DNA from 3 places in the Ensifer sp. GW823-FHT05D09 genome. Region 3 is predicted to be linked to each of the others. Evidence: riboswitches for the same ligand, from Rfam matches in the RefSeq annotation. Region 3 holds a riboswitch; each other region holds the start of a gene.
The links. A riboswitch is a leader RNA that binds a small molecule or an ion and turns the genes downstream of it on or off. The one in region 3 is predicted to bind cobalamin.
Positions count from the first base shown of each region.

Region 1: linked by a shared signal. The riboswitch ahead of AC1Q80_RS16660 (TonB-dependent receptor plug domain-containing protein) and the one ahead of AC1Q80_RS04235 (aromatic ring-hydroxylating oxygenase subunit alpha) in region 3 are both predicted to bind cobalamin.
Region 2: linked by a shared signal. The riboswitch ahead of bluB (5,6-dimethylbenzimidazole synthase) and the one ahead of AC1Q80_RS04235 (aromatic ring-hydroxylating oxygenase subunit alpha) in region 3 are both predicted to bind cobalamin.

Region 1 is NZ_JBXAIA010000005.1:150,289-158,015, reverse strand. It holds gene AC1Q80_RS16685 (pentapeptide repeat-containing protein) at 1-493, opposite strand, end outside; gene AC1Q80_RS16680 (DUF6925 family protein) at 656-1,690, opposite strand; gene AC1Q80_RS16675 (ABC transporter ATP-binding protein) at 1,683-2,498, opposite strand; gene AC1Q80_RS16670 (FecCD family ABC transporter permease) at 2,495-3,496, opposite strand; gene AC1Q80_RS16665 (ABC transporter substrate-binding protein) at 3,493-4,323, opposite strand; gene AC1Q80_RS16660 (TonB-dependent receptor plug domain-containing protein) at 4,362-6,275, opposite strand; cobalamin riboswitch at 6,451-6,659, opposite strand; gene AC1Q80_RS16655 (ABC transporter permease) at 6,752-7,727, opposite strand, start outside.
Region 2 is NZ_JBXAIA010000002.1:576,982-584,708, reverse strand. It holds gene AC1Q80_RS08560 (LacI family DNA-binding transcriptional regulator) at 1-284, opposite strand, end outside; gene AC1Q80_RS08555 (phytanoyl-CoA dioxygenase family protein) at 385-1,578, shown strand; gene AC1Q80_RS08550 (SDR family oxidoreductase) at 1,668-2,489, shown strand; cobalamin riboswitch at 2,602-2,809, shown strand; gene bluB (5,6-dimethylbenzimidazole synthase) at 2,855-3,646, shown strand; gene AC1Q80_RS08540 (DUF2865 domain-containing protein) at 3,555-4,634, opposite strand; gene AC1Q80_RS08535 (acyl-homoserine-lactone synthase) at 4,824-5,468, opposite strand; gene AC1Q80_RS08530 (helix-turn-helix transcriptional regulator) at 5,625-6,362, opposite strand; gene AC1Q80_RS08525 (NADP-dependent malic enzyme) at 6,531-7,727, opposite strand, start outside.
Region 3 is NZ_JBXAIA010000001.1:864,808-872,534, forward strand. It holds gene AC1Q80_RS04225 (L-threonylcarbamoyladenylate synthase) at 1-662, opposite strand, end outside; gene AC1Q80_RS04230 (DUF6656 family protein) at 749-1,348, opposite strand; cobalamin riboswitch at 1,665-1,866, shown strand; gene AC1Q80_RS04235 (aromatic ring-hydroxylating oxygenase subunit alpha) at 1,973-3,217, shown strand; gene AC1Q80_RS04240 (FAD-binding oxidoreductase) at 3,219-4,316, shown strand; gene AC1Q80_RS04245 (glycoside hydrolase family 25 protein) at 4,415-5,479, opposite strand; gene AC1Q80_RS04250 (BA14K family protein) at 5,897-6,340, shown strand; gene AC1Q80_RS04255 (transporter) at 6,404-7,393, opposite strand; gene AC1Q80_RS04260 (acyl-CoA dehydrogenase family protein) at 7,592-7,727, shown strand, end outside.

The sequences.
Region 1 (7,727 bases), on a different contig from region 3:
ATCCACTGAAATTGGCGCTGTGAAGCCAGGCGCCCGACAGGTCGAGGCCGGTCATCGTGCCGCTCTCGCAGCGGGCGCCGGTCAGGTCGGCCTCGCGCAGGACCGCGTCGGTGAAAACGGCGCTGCGAAGGTCCGCACCCGGCAATCCGACGAACGACCAGTTGCCGCCCTTCACCCTTGTCGCATCGAACTTGCAGCTGTCGAACATGCTGCCGACGAACTTGCAGTCGTTGAAGTCGACGTCGTAGAAATTGCACCCGACGAAGGTACAGTTGATGAAGGCGCTGCCCTCGTGGCGCGAGCAATTGAACTTGGCGCGACGGAAGGTGCATTCCTTGAAGACGGCACCAGCGCTGGTGGCCTCGGTCATATCCAGATCCGAAAACAGCGTGCGGCTGTGGTTGCGGTCGGAAATATCGAGCCCGTACCAGTCGGCACCGGCGATGGTCACGTCCGTGGCGGGGGCTGTTTCTCCGTGTTTGCGTTCGGCCATCGTCGCCTGCCCTTCGTCAATTCGATCACTGTTCGGATCACGTGTCTGGCGTGAAAACGCGCGTCAGGCAAGGCAGCAGAAAGCCATTTCCTCCCCTCTCGCGCCTTGCAAGGCGGCTCGGAGACGTTTCAGACTTGCCGCAGCAGCCGCAGTGCCTCGCCCTTAGTGGCCAGGCGCTTCGTCGTCGGTGTCCGCAGCGTCGACGGCGCGATCGTACACCGCGCGCCAGGCGAGGACCGTTGCGAGGCGCCTATCATCACCGCCCTGACGGGCGAGGTGCTCCTGCTGCCTGAGGCCAACGCGCATGGCCGCGCGGGCCGACCGGTCGTTCGGGCAGGCAAAGTTCTGCGGATGGTCATTGCGGGCCAGCGCCGCAATGAGATCGGCCTTTACGGCGACCGTCGACGCATTGCCGTAACACTCCAGAAGCCCCCGGAACCGTTCGTGCAGGTGCGGATCGAAACCCCTCTCCTCGCCCATCGGCCCGACGACCGGATTGCCGGGATGCAGGCTGCCGAGCGGCAGCAGGCCCGGCGGGATCGGAGTATTGGCGGAATGCGTGCGGCCGCTGCGCAAGAGTTGCGGCAACACGTGCGTGTGCGGACCGGGCGGAGATATGCCGCCGGTGTCCGGCCCGCCGATCTTCTGATAGACCTCGACACGGCCGATGGCTGTGACGGCAACGCGATGGGGATGGGCCTTCAAGATAGCCTGCATTGCCGGATTGTCGGCTTCGAACAGCGAGCGTCCGACACACCGCCTCATGACCTCAAGCAGCGCGATGTCTTCGGTGCGAATGCAGAAGTCGCATTGCGGCAGCGAAAGCCCCATGTCAAAGAGGATGCCGTGGCGATCGCCGGGGCGAATGGCCCCTTCGTCAGGGCCGAGTTCGGTCAGGAGCGCACGCGCCTCGCGCCGCGCATCGCCTTCCGGCAGGCACATAGCGACCGCGTGGCTCCAGCGGTGCGCTCTCGGGCTCAGCGCTTCGTAGGCGACCGGCACGAGATCGGCGACGCAGGCCGGATCGATCCGCACGCCACCTCTCTCCGTGGCCCTGCAAAACATCTCCGGCGCGTCGACAACGAGCGCTTCACCGGGATCCTGGTGGAACTCGGCAATGGCGCCGAAGGTCCCCATGCTCCACCCGGCCTCCGGGTCTTTCAGATGCGTGCTGAGCATGTCGGCGAGTTCAGCCATGGATATTATCCCCTGCAATCTGTTGTTCGATGCCGGCTTGCGCAAGGCGCGTCGGCTGCACGATCAGTCCCCCCGCGGCCTCGGTGACATAGGCTTCGATGCCGTATACGCGCCGCAAGAGGTCTGCGGTCAGCACCGCGGCAGGCGGGCCGTCGGCGACGATGCGGCCGCCTTCGAGAAGCACGAGCCGATCGCACCAGCGCGCCGCCAGACCGAGATCGTGCATCGAGGCTACGACCGAAGTGCCCTGCCGCGTCAGATCGCGGAACACCTGCATCAGCGCTATCTGGTGCGCCGGATCGAGGCCCGCGACCGGCTCGTCGGCCAGAAGCAGGTCGGCCTGCTGTGCCAAGGCTCTTGCAATCAGCGCGCGCGCTTTTTCGCCGCCGGAAAGATCGGTTGCCCGGCGCGATCGCAACTTGTCGATATCCATGCGCTGGAGCGCTGCTTCAACGGCTTCCTGGTCGGCGAGCGCCGATCGTGCAAAGGCGCCCCGGTGCGGCTGTCTCCCGAGGTCGACCAGAGCTTCCACCGTGATCGGCCAGGCGATATCCCTGTCCTGCGCGACATAGGCGACGTGACGGGCAAGGTCGGCTGCAGTCATCCGCCGCAGATCCCGCCCAGCAAGCTGAATTTCGCCGCTCGACGGGATCAGCCCCAGGCAGGCGCGCAGAAGCGTCGATTTGCCGGCACCGTTTGGCCCGATAAGACCAACGAATTCGCCCGGCCCGACGCTAAGAGCGATGCCCTTCAGCACCGTATTGCCGCCAAGCGAGGCGGAGAGATTGGAAACGGCAAGCCGGCTCATGCCATCTGCCTCCGCGCGCGCATCACCAGAACAAGAAAAAACGGCGCACCCAAGACAGCGGTCAGCACGGCGAGCTTGAGATCGCGTCCGGGTGCAACGACGCGCACGAGAATGTCGGCGGCAAGCAGCAAGGCCGCCCCGCCGAGCGCGCTGGCAAAGAGCAACCGCGAGGGCCGCGCCCCGACAAGGGGACGCAGCAGGTGCGGCACGACCAGGCCGACGAAACCGATCGCGCCGGCCACCGCCGTTGCCGCACCGACCGAGGCAGCCGTGCCGATGACCGCGAGCCGCTGCACCCTTTTCATATCAATCCCCATGCTCGCTGCCGTCTCGTGGCCGAGTGTCAGGGCATCGAGCGCCCGGCCGAGGCTTGCCAGCATCAGCCAGCCGAGCACCATGAAGGGCGCGGCCAGCCAGACATGGGTCATTGAGCGATCCGTGAGCGAGCCCAGCATCCAGAACATGATCTCCATCGCCGCGAACGGGTTTGGAGAGAGATTGAGCGCCAGCGAGGTCATCGCGCCTGCAAAAGTCGAAACGGCGACGCCGGCAAGGATGACGGAGAGCGGTCGGGCATCAGCCCCGGCCATCAGCCGGACGACCAGGACGGCGCAGAGCGCGCCGCCAAGCGCCATCAACGGCAGCGCAAGCGGTAGCAGGGCCGACAGTCCGGTGTAGATGGCGATCACAGCACCAAGCGACGCCGAGGCGCTGACCCCGATCAGCCCGGGTTCGGCAAGCGGATTGCGCAGATAGCCTTGAAGGGCGGCACCGGAAAGCCCGAGCGTCGCGCCGATCATCAGCCCGAGGATTGCCCGCGGCAGGCGGATTTCCCGCATCACCAGCCCGATCAGACTGTCGTCTCCAGCGAAAAGACCGGCGAGGCCCTGCCATGGGCTGACATCTGCAGGGCCGACCGTCAGCGAAAGGACGAAAAGCGAGGTGACAAGAATGGCAAGCAAGACGATGAGCAAGCGGTATCGGGCGGTTTCCGTCATCTTTTCCCCAAGTCGAGTTGCGTGGCATCGAGTTTCATGGCGGCCTGCTGCAGGATACCTGCGGCAACCAGGGTGAACGGTCCGCCGCAGATGGTGTAGCGACTGTCGAGCTGGACGGCCTGGTGCTGCGAGGTAACTGCTCTGAAGGCGGGATGGGCGAAATTCTGCTTGGCGAGCGCCGGTCCGCGTTCGCTGCTGGCATCGATGGCGATCAGGTCCGGACGTGCAAGCACCAAAACTTCCAGTGGCAATTGCCCGGTGCCGGAGATGCCCAGCTTGTCGGCGAGATTTTCCAGTCCGGCGATGCCGACGATATCGGCAACCAGCGTGCCGCTGCCCGAGGTGAAGCCGTTGGCATAATAGAGCGCCAGATCGACATCGTGCACCTTGATCGTCTTCAACCGCCCGATCTCGGCATCCATTTCCGCCACCAGTTGATCCGCACGCTGTTGACGACCGAGAAGCTTTCCCATGCGTTGGAGGTTTGCCCGGACCTGCGCAATCGATGCCTCCGGCGCGAACTCCTCGACTGCAAAACCGAGCCGCTTCAACAGATCGACGGTCGTGCGCGTCGTGTAGGTGCCGGCGATGACCAGATCCGGCTTCATCAGGAAGATTTCTTCGGCAAGCCCATGATTGACCACATAGGAGTTCGCCTCGGCGGCAAGCGCCGAGGTCGAGCCATCGGTGGCCAGATAGGATACCGAATGGAGTTGCCCCTTGTCGGCCACCAGCATCGCCATCTGGTCGGTGCAGACGTTCATGGAGACGACGCGGCGCGGCGCTTCGCCTGCCCAGGCGCCAAAGGGCAAGGCTGTGCAAAGCACCCCTGCAACCAGATATCGCCTGCACCAACCGGATGTCATCAGAACGAGGCCTTCAGGCCGGCAAAGGCGGTCACGCCTTGCGTGTTGTAGCCGTAGATCTCCTCATAGTCCTCATCGAAAAGGTTGTCGACGCGGCCGAAGATCTCGAGCGTGTCGTTGACCTTGAAGCTGCCGCCAACATTGACCAGCGTATAGGCGCCGAGCGGCACCCGCTCAGAGCCCGGCCGATAGGCCACATCCTGCATGCGGCCATTGAGGATGACTTCGCCGAAGACCCTGATACGATCGTCGTGGAAGACATACGCGGCATCGAGCGACGCGGCATGGCGCGGGCGGCGAACTTCCTGCAGACGCGGACCACCGGCCAGCGTCTGCTCGCTCGAAGCGGTGTAGGTGTAGGTCGCCGTCGTCGTCAGTCCGTTGAAGAAGTCGACCGTCGCGGAGACCTCGACCCCGTGGCGCAAGCTTTCGCCGGAGCGATTGACCGGCGTCGAACGGAAGCTGGCGTCGTCGACGGTGGCGATCTCGTTTTTAAGGTTCTGGTCAAAGTAGGTGACATCGACGGTCAGACCGTCGTCGAAGAAGCGCTGCTCGACACCGATGTCCCAGCCGAGGCTTTCCTCCGGTTTCAGGTAGGGATTGCCGATGAAGGTTCCCGGGATATATCCGAACTGCTCGTAGAAGGTCGGATTGGTCACGCCGGTGCCGACGGATGCATGCAGGCGGGTATCGCTGCCCGGTATCTCCCAGGAGGCGCTGAGGCTCCATGTGGTCGCGTCCTCGAAGCGATCGTTGAAATCGCGCCTGAGGCCTGCATTGACGAAGAACTGGTCGGCGAACTCGCCGCGATACTCGCCGACGAGCGAATGCGCATTGCGGCTGAAGGTCTGCTGCAGATGCGACGGCGTGAACGTCTCGCGCTGCCACTCGTAGCCTCCGGTGATCTGGTGGCGGATACCGTCTCCACCATCGAAGCCGTAGCTCGCCTGATAGCTGCCGTTGTAGCGGTTGCCGTCGTTCCAGGATCGCCCGAAGCCGCTGACATTGTCGCGATGAACGTCAAGGCCGGAGACGCGCGCCTTCTGGGTGAGATCGCCGTCGAGCGCCGAATGGGTGAGGCCGAGCGAACCCGAGAGCTCGCGCGACCGGGTGTAGTCAAGCGTGTCGTAGGTCAACGCGGTCATGTAGTCCTGCGCGTCGAGGTCGGTCTTGCGGTTGACCGCGCGCAACGTCGCGTCGAGCTGCAAATCCGGCGAGAGATCGAAGGTGAACTTGCCGTTGACGGTGCCGTTGCGGTCGCCGTCGTCCTCGGACCCGGTATCGGAGATGTTGAAGCCGCCGGTCCGTTGGAAGACACCCGACAACGCATAATCATAACCTTCGCCGCCGCCGCGGGTGGAGACACCGCCGAGCCAGGTACCGTCGCTGCCGACTTCGGTGCGCGCGCTCGACCTGGCGCCCTCACGGCTTCCCTTCTTGGTAATGATGTTGATGACACCGGCCATGGCATTGGCGCCCCAGAAGGTGCTTTGCGGTCCGCGCAGGATTTCGATGCGCTCGATGTCGTCGGCAACCAGGCCGCCGAAGTCGAACTCGCCCTGGGACACGTCGTTCGCCTCGACGCCATCGATCACCACCAGTAGCTGATTGCCTTCCGCACCGCGCACGCGCACCTGCGTCAGGCCGCCGGAGGCACCGGTGCGCGAAACCGAGAAACCGGGAACGAGACGCAGGGCGTCGGCGACGTAGCGGATCTGGTTTTTCTCGATCTGATCTCCGGTAATCACGGTAAAGGCGCGCCCGGATTTGCGCTGTTCGGTCGGCGTCAGGCCATCGGAAACCAGGATCTTTTCAAGTTTCGTCGGCTGTTCGTTTGTGCCCTGGTCCTGTGCCTGAGCCCCGCCCACGAGTGTCAGAACCAGCACTGCTGCGCCGGTCAAATGCTTCGTCATATCGTCCCACTCCGGCGCGATGGGCACGATCCGGCCCACGCGCGATCGACCGCGGGCAAAGGGTGGCAGGGGCAAGACGACAAGCGACCACCCCGGCGCCGTCTGCGGCACGCGGCAACATTGCTCCAATGTCACCGCTACGGACGGCCGCGCCTCGACACCCCTCGTGTCCAGGCATGGGTGACCGAAACAGGCAGGTCTCCTGACTTCCGCGTCGTCGCTTCCTCCCGCCTTCCCACGCGAGAGTTCGCGCAGTGGCTTCATGGGATTCCGCTCGGCGGTTACAGTTGCGGGGGCAGTCGCGGTTTCGGTCCCTTGCGGGCAATCCTCACCGTGTTCCCTTTTCATCCGTCGTCAGACGGAACCTGTTTCGCAAGAAATGCACTATCAGATGCCGGCGGCGCGTCAACCGCCGGTCGCATTTTCCACTGGTAAAGTCTGCGCGCGCAGAGCTCGCAAGGCCCATGGCGCAAAGGCTACTTCAGGAACGCCCGGAAGCGCCGCATGGCGAAGGCAAAGAGAATGGCGCCGATCACCAGCAAGGCAAGGAGCTGCGGCCAGACGACATCCAGACCGGCATCGCGAAACAGGACCGCCTGCGCCAGAATGACGAAATGGGTGTTTGGTGCCGCCAGCATGATATTCTGGATGATCTCCGGCATGCTTTCGCGCGGTGTCATGCCACCGGAGAGCGCCTGGAGCGGCAGAAGAACGAGCATCAGCAGCAGGCCGAACTGCGGCATCGAGCCGGCAATCGTGGCCAGCAGGATTCCCATCGACGTGGTGGCAAAGAGTTGCAGGGCGGTGGCGAGCAGGAACAGCGCAAACGAACCCTGCACCGGGACGGCAAGCACCCCCTTGACCACGAAGATCAGCGACACCGCAGAAGCCAGCAGCACCACCAGCCCCATCGACCAGACCTTGCTGACCATGATTTCGAACGGGGTGACGGGCATGACGAGCAGATGCTCGACCGTGCCATGTTCGCGTTCGCGGATGAGGGCAGCTCCTGTCAGGACGATCGACAGGATGGTGATGTTGGTGATCACGTTCATCACCGCGCCGAACCAGCCCTTGTTCAATTCGGCATTGTACCGCGCGCGCAGGACCAGATCGACCGGCAGTTTCTGCTCACTGCGGTGACGGTCGAGGAAGCCCGCAACCTCGCCGGTGACGATCTGCTGGATGTAGCCGTTGCCGGAGAAGGCCTGGCTCATCCGGGTCGCATCGACATTCAGCTGGATCGTCGGCGTGCGCCCGGCGAGCAGATCCGTCTGGAAATTCGGCGGAATGTCGAGCGCGAAGGTATCGAGCCCCTGATCCATCCGCCGGTCCATTTCCGCCGGCGTGATCATCTGCGGCGGCACGAAATAGGGCGGATAGAAAGCCGTCGATATCCGCGTCGACACCGGCGAGCGGTCCTCATCGACGATCGCGACGGCGGCGCGGTTG
Region 2 (7,727 bases), on a different contig from region 3:
CGACAACGGAACGTCGTTGGCATGAAGGTCGGCGCTTCGGTTTCGAATGCCTCTCTGACCGCATCGGTAAAACGCTCCGGTGCCTCCATCACCACGTCGATCGTCCGCCTCTGGCCCTGGATCTCCAATCCGGATTGCTGCTTTTCCAGCTCGCGAATGGCGGCCTTCACGCGCGCTTCGGTCTGCTGGCGCACGCCGGGGCGCCCGTTCAGGACGCGATCGACGGTCGCGGTGCTGAGCCCGGCCTGAAAAGCAATATCCTTGACCAGAAACGGATGAGCCAACGGCGATCTCTCCTGATGGTTTTTTGATGGATTCCTGCTCTATATCATGATTGGACGGCGCCTATAGTCGGGGCATCGAATGTTTCTGAGGAGGAACGGGATGAAGACCGACAACAATGCGCGCCAGCGCCTCGACCGCGTGTGGCTGAGCGAAGATGGCTGCGACATCGAAGAATTTCGTGCCGAGGTGGAGCGCCAGACGAACCTTGCGGACTATCCGCATGCGCTCGCCTGCGAGAAGAACGTGCTGATCTATGACAGCGCCAGCCTGGTTTCAGCCTGCGCGACGGCCGAGGGGCGCCGCGCGGCACTGGCCGAGATCTGCGAAGTGCTGGCGACCGGTCCAGGTGTTGCCGTGTTCAAGCACGCCTACGCCGACACAACCGTCATCGATGCCGCCAGCGGCATCTTCGATGCGATCATCGAGGAGCAGCACCGCACCAAGAGCGGCGGCGGCGACCATTTTGCCAAGCCCGGCGCCAACGACCGGATCTGGAACTCGCTCGAAAAGCACTGCCTGAAGAGCCCTGAAAATTTTGCCGCCTACTATGCCAATGCCATCATTGCACTTGTCAGCGAAGCCTGGCTTGGTCCGAACTATCAGATGACGGCGCAGGTCAATCGGGTCAATCCGGGTGGGGCGTCGCAGGCGGCGCATCGCGACTACCACCTCGGCTTCCAGAGCTCTGATGTCATCGAGCAATATCCGGCTCATGTGCACCGGCTGTCACCTGTCCTGACGCTGCAGGGGGCGGTTGCTCATTGCGACATGCCGCTTGAAAGCGGCCCAACGCTGTTCCTGCCCTATAGCCAGACCTATGTGCCCGGCTACCTCGCGCTGAAGCGGCCGGAGTTCCGCGCCTATTTCGACGAACATCACGTGCAGTTGCCGCTTGCAAAGGGCGATGTCGTTTTCTTCAATCCGGCGCTGTTCCATGCCGCCGGCAGCAACCGTTCGACCGATATCAAGCGCGTTGCCAATCTGCTGCAGGTTTCGTCGGCCTTCGGGCGAGCGATGGAGACCGTGGATCGCGTGAAGATGAGCGCGGCGCTCTATCCGGCGCTGACAGCTCTTATCGCATCCGGCGCCCTTTCGAAGGGTGAGGTCGCCAATGCGATTGCGTCCTGTGCCGAAGGTTATTCCTTCCCGACCAATCTCGATCGCGACCCGCCGCTCGGCGGCCTTGCGCCGAAAACACAGGCGCAGTTGATGCATGAGGCGCTTTCAGGAAGGTGGAGCGAGGCGGATTTCCGCAAAGCGCTTGAAGAGCAGGCACAGCGCAAGCTGAGCTGAACAGAAGATATCGCCATGACAGGTCCCCGGCGCTCGGCGGCGGGGGCCGTTCCTGTTTCGATGACACTTTCACTCCTGGGAGGAATTTCATGACCGAACAACACGGCCGTCTTGACGGCAAGGTCGCCATCGTCACCGGTGGGACGCAAGGGTTGGGGGCAACGATCGCCAGCCTGTTTGCGGAACGCGGGGCCGAAGGCATCGTCATCTGCGGGCGCAACACTGCCAAGGGAGAGGCGAAGGCTGAGGAGATCCGCAAGGCGAGCGGCGCGCAGGTGCTTTATGTCGAAGCGGATCTCGAAAAGGTCGAAGATGCCCGAAAGGTTGTCAACGCCTGCGACGCCACCTTCGGGCGGGTCGATGCGCTGGTCAACGCGGCAGCAATCACCGATCGCGGCACCATTCTCGATACAAGCCCCGAACTCTTCGACCGGATGTTCGCCATCAATGTGCGGGCGCCGTTCTTCCTGATCCAGGAGGCTGTCAAGGTTATGCGAAGGGAGGGCACTCAGGGCACGATCGTCAACATCGGTTCCATGTCGGCCATGGCCGGGCAGCCGTTCATCGCTGCCTATTGCTCGTCCAAGGGCGCGCTGGAGACGCTGACCAAGAACACGGCTTACGCGCTGTTGCGCAACCGTATTCGTGTCAACGGTCTCAATATCGGATGGATGGCCTCAGAGGGGGAAGATCGCATCCAGCGAGAGTTTCACGGTGCTGCAGCCGACTGGCTGGAAAAGGCGGCCGCCAGCCAGCCTTTCGGCCGGCTTGTCGATCCCAAGGAAGTCGCGCGCGCCTGCGCCTATCTGTCCTCGAACGAATCCGGCCTGATGACGGGGTCGGTCATCTGCTTCGACCAGTCGGTCTGGGGTGGCTATGACGGCTCGCCACATCCCGTCGCCCCGCTTTGATAGTGAGCCGCAAGGGCAGCGGTCGAAAGGTCTCCGATGTCGACCGCTGCCGAAAGGCTCGCACGGTGCCGGCGGGCACCCACCGAGTTGCTTGTCATTCCCTATGGGCTGTGCACTTATGGCGTCGTCAGGTGCCCGCGACGCGGGAGAATCGGGAATCCGGTGTCACTCCGGAACGTGCCCAACGCTGTGACGGGGACGGCTGCCCCAGGGATCTTGAGTTTTCTCAAAGTCTTGCCACTGGATCTTCATCGGATCTGGGAAGGCGGAGCGGCCGGGGGATCCGAAGTCAGAAGACCGGCCTGGCAAGATAGACCGAAACCCGCGCGGACGGCGGAAGGTTGTGCATTGTTGGGGATCGAACGATGCTGACTGACGCGAATGGCGGCCTTGCGGCCGCAGAAGCCTTTTCATTTGACGAGCGCGAAGCCGTCTACCGCGCCATCGAAACACGCCGGGACGTGCGGGATCAGTTCCTGCCCGACCCCTTGCCTGACGATCTGGTGATGCGCCTGCTCAATGCAGCGCACCGGGCGCCATCGGTGGGGTTCATGCAGCCATGGAATTTCGTCGTCGTGCGCCAGGCGGAAACCCGCGAGCGGGTCTGGCAGGCGTTTTCCCGCGCCAACGACGAAGCTGCGCTGATGTTCGATGGTGATCAGCGCGCGAAATACCGCTCGCTGAAACTGGAGGGTATCCGCAAGGCACCGCTCAGTATCTGCGTGACATGCGATCGCACACGCGGCGGCTCGGTCGTTCTCGGGCGCACCCACAATCCTGACATGGATGTCTATTCCACCGTCTGCGCCGTCCAGAATCTCTGGCTTGCCGCGCGCGCTGAAGGCGTCGGCGTCGGCTGGGTCAGCATCTTTCATGAGAACGAGATCAAGGCGATCCTCGGCATACCCGATCATGTCGTGATCGTCGCCTGGCTTTGCCTGGGCTTCGTCGACCACCTCTACCGTGAGCCGGAACTGGCGGTAAAAGGCTGGCGCCAGCGCCTGCCGCTGGAGGAACTGGTATTCGAGGAAGGTTGGGGAGCCTGCCGGAAGGCTGACGCCGCGATCAGTTGCTCTGAACCGGTTGGTAAGCCGGACCCTTGGGGTGGCGAAGGTCGATCGACGTTTCCTCCTGGGGCAGGAACGTCGGCCCGATGACCCGCACCTTGCTCTTGGCGGGATCGTAGGGGCGCTCTTCAGCGGGAACCGTCACCTTGGCAGAAGGGGCATCTGCCCCCTTATTGCCTTCGATGACGATGATCGAGGACTGACTATCGCTGGAATTGCCGCCGCCTGCCTTGGGCGTTGTTGCCACCGTCTTCGGGATCTGGCAGCCGCAGATGCCGGGCTTGCCGACGTCTCGCGTCCGGTAGGCAAAGGCGTTCGGCAATTCCCGATAGGGGCGTCCAGTCGAGGCGGAAACCATCTGGTCGCTCTCTTCGGTCGCAAGCTCGTGGAAGAAGAGCTCGGTTTCGGCACCCGGGCAGCGGGCGCGACAGGCCTGCTCGTCGCGAGCAAAGTCCGCCGGGCTCGCCTCGGACGAAATGGGGAAGAAGGCGCCGTCGCAGGTGCGCACGCACATGGTGCGAAGCGTGCCGGAATAGACGCCGCTTTCCGGAGGGTATCCGTCTGCGTCGCCATCGCGCAACAACGGCCCGTAGGATTCCTCCGGCGGCAGATCGCGCAGGATATTGCGATGCGTTTCCGGCGCGTCCGGGTCGGCGCTGGCAAATTCCTCGCGGTCGCCATAACAACCGTTGATCTCGAGTGCAGCCAGGATGCGCCGACGCGTGTCGTCGCCATCGCCCGATATCAGCTGCTGGCGTTCCGATTTGAGGATAGCGAGATTGTCTTCCATCTCGGCGATCAGGCTGTTGATATCAGCGCAGATATCCGGGTCGCCGCCATTGAACACGACGACGCTGCCTGTGCCGCAGCCGGCGCGGCGGCGATCGTTGCGCGCCCGACGCAATTCAATGTTCTGTCGCGAAATGGCGCTCGCGTAATCGCGCGTATCGGCCGTGGTGGTGATGGCTTCGGGCAATTGCGCAAGCCGGGTGTTCAGGCGGTCGCACACGCTGGAGGCCAGCGCCTGATCGGCAAGAACCAGAAGCAGCGGCAAAGTCGCCGCGGCAAGGGTTTTCATGTTCCGGAACAAGGGCGAACGTCCATTTCTGCAACCGCGCTGCGCCGCCCTTGTTGTCCGGGATCGGTCGCCGTCGGCATTTCCTGTTTCAGCCTTATCATAAGGCTTGTCACTGCGTGTGCAACGACAAGCCTCGTAATGCGTTAACAGTGTCGTCCTCTCGGACGAATGGACGGCTCCAATCCGGTGTCAGGCTGCGCGTGCGGTTTCCAGCGACATCGGCCGCTCAAGCACGGTGCCTTCGATCGCGGCGACGGCCTTCATGGCGCTCAGCAGCGACGGCGTCACTTCCCAGGCGACCGCCACGGCAAAGACCGAGCCGATCCGGTGCGGTTCACCGATGCGCTCGCCGGGGCAACCCATGCGACGGAACATCCGCTCGAGGAAGACGTCGGTGACCGTAACGATGTGGCTGATGCCGGAGGCAAGTCCGAGTTCGCCGACGCCGCACATCAGTTCTGCGGCGGCAACCGTGACCTGATTGGAAGCACGGTCCTGGGAAATTTCCGGATCGATGCAAAAGCGGCTCGATTCCCAGATCGAGGCGCTGCGGATCTCCGGGTTGTCGCCAAGCAGGATCGGGAACGTATCGTCCAGCATGTTGGGGCCAAGCGTCGGCAGCAGCCTCAGCGATCCGCGCAGCTTTCCGGTGTCCGGCGAATAGGACAGGATGTAGAGCGGGTTCGACTTGTCGTAGTTGTCGATCTCCCAGTCCCCATCGGTCTGAACGTCCCATTTCAGGAAGTCGTGAAAGACGCGCTTGCGCAACTTGAACATCTCGTCGATGGCCTGTGGGTGCTGTCCGCGTGTCCTGCCGTTGAGGATCCTGATCATCGTTCTCTCCATCCTTGTCTTTGGGGGATGGCGTGATGCTGTCAGTCCGGCGGCGGAGAAGAAACTGGCACTAGTGACAGTACCGGTAACGGATTTTTTACTCTAAATTTCGATGGGTTTCCGGAAGAGCGTGGGGGGGAGCGGCTCTAGCCCGGATCAAACTGTGGGGATCAGCGCATGGCGGACGGCCTGGGCCACGGCCTGCGTGTTGGAGACGACGTTGAGCTTGCGGCGGGCATTGGTCATGAAGAAGCGCACGGTGCGCTCGGAAATTCCGAGAATGGTGGCAATCTCCCAATAGCTCTTGCCGGCTGCCGACCAGGTGAGAACCTCGGTTTCACGGCCGGTCAGGCGCATCTCGCGCGTTGCCGCGCCACTAGTCATGGCCGCATTCTCGAGCATGCCGGCATGAAACAGGTTGGCGGCGAGCTGGAAGTCGCGCAGATGATTGCGCCGATAGATCGACCATTCGGCCGCCGACATGTTGACGTTGATGGCAAGCAACGCCATGCGGCCGGCCGGCGAGGGTAGCGGCAGGGCGACGCCTTCACTGGAAAGCCCGATCTCTTCGGCCGTCTTGAACAACGGCTCGCATTCGGGAAAGCGATGGCGCGCCGTCGTCCATTCGACCGGTCTGACGCCGCCGAGCGCCAGCTTGAGGATCGGATCGATGCGATAGAGCCCGCGCGTCAGATAAAGCTCCGCCGCGTAGGCACCGAATGTGTGGTGCAGGCGGCAGATCTTGAGCTCGTCCGCATAGGGCTCGGCTTCAAGATAAAGGAGATGAGCGATGCGAAAGGTACGTCGCATCAACGTAAAAAAATGGGCCGGCTCGACACAGCCTCCGCATTCCAGGATTTCCAGCATGTCGAGGACAGCCTGTTGTTCAGTCATGCCACAACACCGATTCTTGCCCTGAACCCCACAATGGTTGGGGGTTCACCTTTTGTCCAGAACCGTCATCCGCATTTGCTGTGGATTGTCGATCCTACAAACAATGGTTGTTGCCAGGATCGGATCGGAAACACAGGGCCGCCGGGTACGACGGCCCTGCAAAAAGTTTCAACCCGGATGGCTGGCTTCAACGACAGCGAGTGCTGCCATGTTAACGACGCCGCGCGAGGTCACGGACGGCGACAGGATGTGCGCCGGCAGTGCCGAGCCGAGCAGGATCGGGCCGACATGCAGGCTGTCCGTCATCGTCTTGACGACGCCGAGCGTGATGTTGGCGGCATCGAGATTCGGGAAGACCAGCAGGTTGGCTTCGCCCGAAAGCGTGCTGTTGGGCATGACGCGCTGGCGCAGAACCTCGGAGATGGCCGAATCACCATGCATTTCGCCATCCACTTCGAGGTCGGGCGCAAGTTCGCGCACGAGCTGCAATGCCTGACGCATCTTGGTGGCGCTTTCGGAATCGCGTGAGCCGAAGTTCGAGTGCGAGACAAGGGCGGCATGCGGCGTGATGCCGAAGCGGCGGATTTCCTGTGCCGCCATGACTGTCGTCTGGGCGATTTCTTCGGCGCTCGGGCAATAGCTGACATAGGTGTCTGTGAAGAACGTTGCGCCGCGCTGTGAGATGAGCAGGCTCAGTGCCGAGAAGTCGAGTACGCCTTCGCGCTTGCCGATGATCTGCGAGACGTCGCGCAGGTGCTTGCTGTAGCGTCCTTCGACACCGCAGATCAGTGCGTCGGCTTCGCCGCGCTTGACGGCAAGCGCCCCGATGACCGTGGTGTTGGTGCGCACGATCGTACGGGCTGCTTCCGGAATGACGCCGAGGCGGCCGACAAGGGCGAAATAGTCCTCGACATAGTCACGATAGCGCGGGTCGCCTTCGGGGTTGACCACTTCGAAATCGACATCAGGACGAATGCGCAGGCCGTAGCGACGCAGGCGCGTCTCGATGATCTGCGGACGGCCGATCAGGATCGGGCGGGCTGTGCCTTCCTCCAGCAGCACCTGGGCTGCGCGCAGCACGCGCTCGTCTTCGCCTTCGGCAAAGATCACGCGGTTCTTCTGCGCGTTCTTGGCGGCGGCAAAGACCGGCTTCATGATGAAGCCGGAGCGGAAGACGAAGCGGTTGAGCTTGTCGAGATAGGCGTCGTAATCCTGGATCGGACGAGTGGCGACACCGCTCTCTTCAGCAGCCTTGGCGACGGCCGGCGCGATCCTCAGGATCAGGCGCTGGTCGAAGGGCGAGGGGATCAGGTAGTCAGGGCCGAAGACCGGCGTCTCGCCGGAGTAGGCGCGGGCAGCGACATC
Region 3 (7,727 bases):
ATTGTCGCGCCGGCACTTTCGGGTCTCGACACGGCAAGGCCGGTCAGATTTTCGATATCGAGGACGTCGAGACCGCCCGGACGCAGCAGGCGCAAAGCCCCGTCCTCGACCTTGATGATCGTCGATTCAAGCCCGATCTCGGCCGAGCCGGCGTCGAGAATGAGCTTGAGGCGTGGGCCGAGATCGGCGTCCACATGGGCAGCGCTCGTCGGGCTGATCTTGCCTGACGTATTGGCGCTCGGTGCCGCGAGCGGGCGGCCGAAACGGGCAATTACCCGACGGGAGAAGCCATCGGGCATGCGGATGCCCAGGGTGTCGAGACCGGCCGAGGCGAGCGCATGCACGGAACTTGTCGGGCGCTGGGGCAGGATCAGCGTCAGCGGGCCGGGCCAGAAGGCTTCGGCCAGGCGTCGCGACAACGGATCGAATATCACATGGGCTTCAGCCATCGCCATGTCGGACACGTGCGATATCAGCGGGTTGAAGCGCGGGCGCCCCTTCATCTCATAAATGCGGCTGATCGCATCCGGATTGGTGGCATCGGCGGCCAGGCCGTAGACCGTTTCTGTGGGAATGGCGACGGGCTCGCCTTCGGCAAGCACAGCGCAGGCGCGCTCGATCGCGCGTTCCGGCTCGGTCCGTGTGTCGATGATTTCGGCCATATCGCTTCCGTTTCCCTTTCGAGGTCTCCTTAAAGGAGCCACGAGGAAAACAGAACGATTTTCTTCAGACAGAGCGTGCCGGTGGTTCAGAGGCTGCGGATGATACGCCGCAGCGCCTCATCGCGCGCGCCGAGCATCAGCACGTTCTTGAGCGCGACCTTCGGGTCGTCGGTGCGAAACAGGAGCCCGTTGTCGCTGACGCTGCGATTGATGGTCATCTGACCTTCCTGCGCGTCGGGTTCGATCGCGACGGCGAAGTACATCCTGGAATAGCCGGCCTGGATACGCTCGAAGAAGTGCTTTTCGTCGCCGAGATCGCAGAAGAAGTTGGCGAAGTAGAAGGACCAGGTCACGTCCTTGGATTGGGCGAGATGTGTTCTCGCGGCCGTCACATGGCAATAACCCAGATGCGGCCGGCCGGCGAGCGTGCGGTGGAAGATCATCTTGGGAAACTGGATCGAGGTGTGGAAGCCGTTCATCCGCTTGTGCGTCGTTTCGCCGGCGGTCGTCAGCTTGTGGCCGGTGCGCTGGGCAACCTCGTCATAGCTGAGATAGCGCCGTTCGCGCTGCGACCATTGCCGCCTTTCGATGCGGCCGGTGCGCAGGAACTCGGTATGGACCGCTGTCTTCGGAGCGATCGTGGGCAGCTTCTCGGCTGCGGCGTCGTAGTATTTGAGCTTTGCCATGGACTTCAATGCGCTGTTTGCCGGTTCGGCCGGTTTCTCCGTCAGGCGACGCTAATGCATTATGGTTAATGGAAGATTTCATTGCGCCGGCCAGGATGGATGAGCCGACGCCGCAACGGATGTCGCAAAATGGCGAAGGCTTCGCGCTTTCGCGCCGGCTTTGCCGGAAAAAACGACAACTGCCCAATATTTGATCTATCTCATTGTTTATAATGACAAATAGTCGGCCTTGTGGTGTTTCAGACACGGGATGCACTGTGTCGTCTTTCTGGAATTGGATGTCGTTAATCGGCAGCTGCGACGACGGCTTCCGCGATTAGATATGCCTACTCAAGGTGCCGCCTCTTAGGGAAGACGGAGAATTGGGAAGCCGGTCAAAACCCGGCGCTGCCCCCGCAACGGTGGTGGAGCGAAAGCCTCGGCAAAAAGCCACTGGACGGTTCCGTCCGGGAAGGCGCCGGGCTGGTCCTTGCGGATAGCTCCTGAGCCCGGAAACCAGCCTTGACACGAATAGACCGTAACGGGTTGCGGCGGGCAGCCGGATCGGAGCCGTCATCGCACAGGCATTGCGCCTGCGTGGGTTCCAGTCCTGCCTCTCCGAAACAAGGCCAACGAGGATAGGACATGGACATCAAGGGCGATATGCTCCGCAAGCTGAAGGGTCGACGCGACGGCTACAGCCTCGACCGGGCCTTCTACATCGACCCCGACTACTACAGGCAGGATCTCGAGAGCATCTGGTACAAGGACTGGCTGTTCATCGGCCACGACTGCGAGGTCCCGCGCGCCGGCAACTATTTCACCGTTCAGGTCGGCGACTACCCCGTCGTCATCGTCCGCGACCGGCAGGGCACGATCCGCGCGCTGCACAATTCTTGCCGTCACCGCGGTTCCCGCGTCTGCTCGCAGCACAAGGGCTCATCGGCCAAGCTCGTCTGTCCCTACCATCAGTGGACCTACGAGCTCGACGGCACGTTGCTCTTTGCCCGTCAGATGGGCGAGGATTTCGACAAGGCCGCCCACAGCCTGAAGCCGATCCACTGCGAAACGGTCGGCGGCTACATCTTCATCAACCTGTCCGAACAGCCGATGGACTTCGCTCCGTTCCGCGACATGGTCGCGCCCTATCTCGCGCCGCACCGCCTCGGCGAAACCAAGGTCGCCTTCGAAAGCACCATCATCGAGAAGGGCAACTGGAAGCTCGTCTGGGAAAACAACCGCGAGTGCTACCATTGCGCAGCCAACCATCCCGAGCTTTGCCGGACCTATCCGGAAGCCCCGACGGCGACCGGCGTGCAAGGCGCCAAAGATGATCCTGTCATCGCCGCCCATTGGGAAAAATGCGAAGCGTCCGGGCTTCCGAGCGAGTTCCGCATGTCCGAGACCGGCCAGTTCCGCTCGGCGCGCATGCCGTTGATCGACGACGCCGAGAGTTACACCATGTCCGGCGCCCGCGCCGTGCGGCGGCAATTGTCGGCGGATGTCAGTCAGAAGCATATCGGTACGCTGCTTCTGTTCCATTATCCGTCGACCTGGAACCATGTGCTGGCCGACCATGCGATCACCTTCCGCGTTTTGCCGCTCGGGCCTGAGCTGACGCAGGTTACGACCAAGTGGCTGGTCAACAAGGATGCGGTCGAGGGCGTCGACTACAATCTGGAAGAACTGACGCACGTGTGGACCGAGACCAACGATCAGGATCGCCAGATCGTCGAGGAAAACGCTTTCGGTATCCGCTCGCCGGCCTACCAGTCAGGGCCCTATTCGCCCGATCACGAAGGCGGTGTGATGCAGTTCGTCGAATGGTACTGCAAGTTCATGGAGCAGCGCCTCCAGGGCGAAGCCGCTCCGCTCTTTAGGGTCGCCTGATATGCAGATGGCATCCTCGTTCCATCACTTCGATGAACTCCATGTCTGGATCGACAGGCAGAACATGCTCGAATGCACATCCGCGGTCATGGAGACCGCGGATGTGATGACCTTTACCTTCCGGCCCGAGAAGCCGGCCTGGTTCCGTTATCTGCCCGGTCAGTTCGTCACGCTCGAACTGCCGGTGACCGACGACGAGCCGGTGATGCGCACCTACACGCTGTCGTCGACGCCTTCCCGGCCGCTTTCGATCGCCGTCACCGTCAAGGCGCAGGCCGACAGCATCGGCACGCGCTGGATGTTCGATCACCTGAAGCCGGGCATGCGGCTGAAGGCCTTCGGCCCGCTCGGCGATTTCAGCTTCGTGCGCCATCCCGGCGAAAAATACCTGTTCATTTCGGCAGGCTCCGGCGTCACGCCGATGATGTCGATGACGCGATGGATGGCAGACTGCATTCCGGAGACCGACGTCACCTTCATTTCCTGCGCGCGCCGGCCGGATGATATTCTGTTTCGCTCAGAGCTCGAAGTGCTGGCGCGCCAGATGTCGGGGCTGAACCTCGGCTTTGTGGTCGAGGGGCATGAGGCCCGGCACGGCTGGCACGGCCTGCGCGGCCGCATCGACGGCGCCAAGCTGCCGCTGCTTGCGCCCGACTTCCTGGAACGCACCGTATTCTGCTGCGGTCCGGAGCCGTTCATGCGCGGCGTGCGCGAGCTGTTGAAGGCAGCCGGCTTCGACATGAGCCGCTATCACGAGGAAAGCTTCCAGCCGGCCGCAGCACCAGCCGCCGAGGAGATCGCAGTCAGGGCAGGGGTGGCAACCGATGCTGACGCGCAGGTCGCCAAGGTGGTGTTCACCATGAGCGGCAAGGAGATCGAGGCCAAGCCCGGCCAGACCATCCTGCAGGCGGCACGCGCCAATGGCGTCAGGATCGGGGCTGCCTGCGAAGGCGGCATCTGCGGCACCTGCCGGGTGATGAAAGTCGCCGGCGAGGTCGAGATGAACCACAACGGCGGCATTCTCGACGACGAAATCGACGAAGGCTATATCCTTGCCTGCTGCTCGCGCCCGCTCGGGGACGTGCAGATCGAGGCCTGATCGCGGGCAATGGTTGCGGGGAGGTTCCTCCCTGCAGCGATTGGGAGATCGACAGCAACGTTCGTGTGTTTGAAAAGACGCACGGGCCTGTAGGCCCGTCAGCGGCTGGCGGCAGCCAGCCGCACCGCGCGATCATGACGGCCGAAATCGATCGATCCCGTCGCCATCATGTCGACGCCTTCGCCCGCAGCACTGGCGGCTTCCGCGCGGCTGATGAGCAGAGGTTGGGCTTCGATCGCAGCCTTTGCCTGGGCAGAGCTGGATACGCCGGCCCCGTTGTCGGCCTTCGCCAAGAGAACGAGAGGCATCGGTTTTTCCGGCAACAGGACACCGTCCGCCCAGATCGACCGCAAGGCGGTGCTGGTCATCGCGGCGACGTTGACGTCGATGTCGTCGAGCGTGCCGGGCACACGATAGGGACAGCGGCGCTTGCCGCAATTGACGCCTGACGAGAACTGCCACAGCGCGTAGCTGTCCCAGTTGCCCATCGGGAAAACCTGACGGATATCCGGCTTGTAGCGGGCATACCAGAGCGGCAGCCGCGACAGCAGCCGATACCTGGAGCGGTTGGCCGCGATGTATTTCGCCGTCACATGGTTGGTGTAGAGCATCGGATAGCGGCCGGTGCGGGTCTTGATGTGACCGGCAAAGATCGCCGCGTCTTCGAGCGACATGTATTTTTTGGGGTCGATGCCTTCGAGATCGAGCACCATCAGCTCGTCGTCGCGGGGCTCCGCATAGTCGAGGAAATGGTTGGCCTGATCGACCGGGTTGCCGGGGCGGGCGAGATGGTAGGCGCCCCAGAGCAGCCCATGGGAGCGCGCGATCATCCGCCGTGTCTGATATAGCTCGCGGCTGACCGCGTATTTGCGCCACATCGTCTTGCAGTGGGCAAACGTGTCGCCACCATGATCGCCGGTGCAGGAGAAGCTTTCCGGCAGACCGTCGGAAGCCTTGGCAATGAAGCCGGAGATGCGCTTGTCGGCAAGCATTGCCTCCCAGTCGATGCTGTTCATCTCATAGGCATCGACGATGATGGCGTTTGATTTCGTCTTCCAGGGCTCCAGCTCACCGGCGCGCGCGTTTGCCGCCGCGAATGCCAGACCCAGAAGGGTCGCGAGGCGCAGAATCATCCGTACAGTGGAGATATACCGCTTTGCCATTCAGTGAGATTGCCGACACTACAGTTAATGGATCGTAAATCCCAGTCCCCGAGCCGACTGTGCTTGAGACCGCGGCGAATGTATAGAGACTTGTGGCTGTATATCAGCTGCACCTACTATTGCTGTCATTTCGCTCGGCCATTGCCCTGTCTGCAGCGTCACAGAATCGCAAGGGGCCTATCATGATTGGGACGCCAGCGTCTCACGATGCGGTGTCGCATCGGAGGAGGCGCGATTTTTCGTTCCGGATCATGGAACAAAACCCGTCACTTAGGCGTTGATGGACGATTTCGCTTCTTTCGATCAGGCGACGCCGGCGCGCGGTGCCGAAACGGGATGAGATCGCACAGAACTCGTGATGGTGGTTCGCAGGCGCCGGAAGCGCGCATGGCTCTTATGGAGGGTTATATGAGAACAATGACGGGCAATTGGTTCGCCACAGTGATTGCTTCGGCAGTCTTGATGACGTCGGCCGCGCCGTCCCAGGCTTTCATACCGGCTCCGCCGCGTGTCGAGCGCCAAGTCGAACGCCTGAGCGACGCAACCGAGATCCAGTATCGCCGACCCGGCTACGAACGCCGCGGCGGATATTATTATTATAATGGCTATCGCGGTTATAACTATCGCAGGCCCGGATATCGCTACTACGATGGCTGGTGGTACCCGATGGCCGCCTTCGGCACCGGCGTGATCGTCGGCGGTGCGATCGCCCAGCCGCCGCGCTACGAGCGTCCCGCTCCTGCCTATGGCAGCCGCCACGTGCAGTGGTGCTATGACCGCTATCGGTCTTATCGTGCCTACGACAACACCTATCAGCCCTATGGCGCTCCGCGACGGCAGTGCTACTCGCCTTACAGCTGAGTGTTAGGGAAATAGACGATGAGAAAGGCGGGGCAATCTCCGGCCTTTCTCATGTCGGCAAGGTCAGAGAATGCCGATCCGCCGGAGGATCCACCAGGCAAGGCCCATCGAAAGCCCGATGAACAGCGCCGCGTACAGCGTGCCGCTGCCGTCGGCGAAGGGAAGCGCGCCCGTGTTCATGCCGAAAAAGCCGGTGACCAGCGTCGGGGGCAGCAGGAAGGCCGTCATCAGTGACAGGATGTAGAGGTGCCGGTTGGTTTCCGAGGATATCTTGCTGTCGATCTCCTCATGCAACAGTCGGGCGCGCTCCTGCAGCGCGAAGACGTCGCGGTCGACAGCCTCCAGCCGATCCGAAAGGCGCTCCGTGACGTCGATGAAGCCGGGTGGCACCTCGTCTTCCTCCGACGCGCCGGCGCGCCGAAGCAGGGCGAGGATCGTGCGCAGGTGCCGATGAAGGCGAACGACGGTCCGGCGTAGCGGCGCCAGGCCCGGCTGCTGACGGTGGCCGGCCTCGCCATAGACGTGGTCCTCGATAACGTTCAGCTCTTCGGTCAGTTCCAGCACCAACGAGATCAGCGTGCGCTGGAATTCCACCACCAGCATTTCGAACAGATCGATCGGCCGTGCGCATTTGGTGCTTTTTTCGACCGCGGCCTTCACTCGGTCGATGCTGCGCAGCGGGTGCAGCCGGGTGGTGATGATCACTTTGTCGCTGACGGCGAAATGCAGCCAGCCGATCGTTTTCGTCACCGCGTCGAACGTACGCTCGAAATCGACCAGGGTTCCATGCACGACGTCGTCGGACACGGTGATGGCGGCCTGGGTGTCGTGGCTCGTCAGCGTCGTCACGGCCGCCGGTGGCAGGTTGCCGATCCGCTCGATCAGGCCTGGCGTGCGCGCGTCCGACAGCGCCAGATGCAGCCAGATCCAGCCGTCGCCCTTCAGCAGTCCGTCGATCGAGGCATCGTTGGCGATGCGCTGGCATCGGCTTTCGCCCGGCAGGAAGCGGTAGGCCCAGACAAGGCCGGGTATTTCTGGGGAAATCAGGTTCATGTGAACGCCTTGGCGAGAGCCATCGTTACTGGCTTCTATGCGCCGTTGATGACAGTTTTGTTACGGTGCGGCCTGCGCCGGCAGCCATCGTATGGTGGTCTGAATTGACGTTGACGTTTACGTAAAAATCAATAGTGTTCGGCCAAACGAAGATGCGCCGGCGGCCGCGTGAGCGGCCCGGAATCTGGGAGGATCATCATGTACAAGGCACCCGTTGACGAGATTGCGTTCACCTTGAAGCACGTGGCCGGCATGGCTGGCGCGCTGGAAAGCGGCGCCCTCGGCGATCTCGGCGAAGACCTCGTCGATGCAATCCTGTCGGAGGCCGGACGGT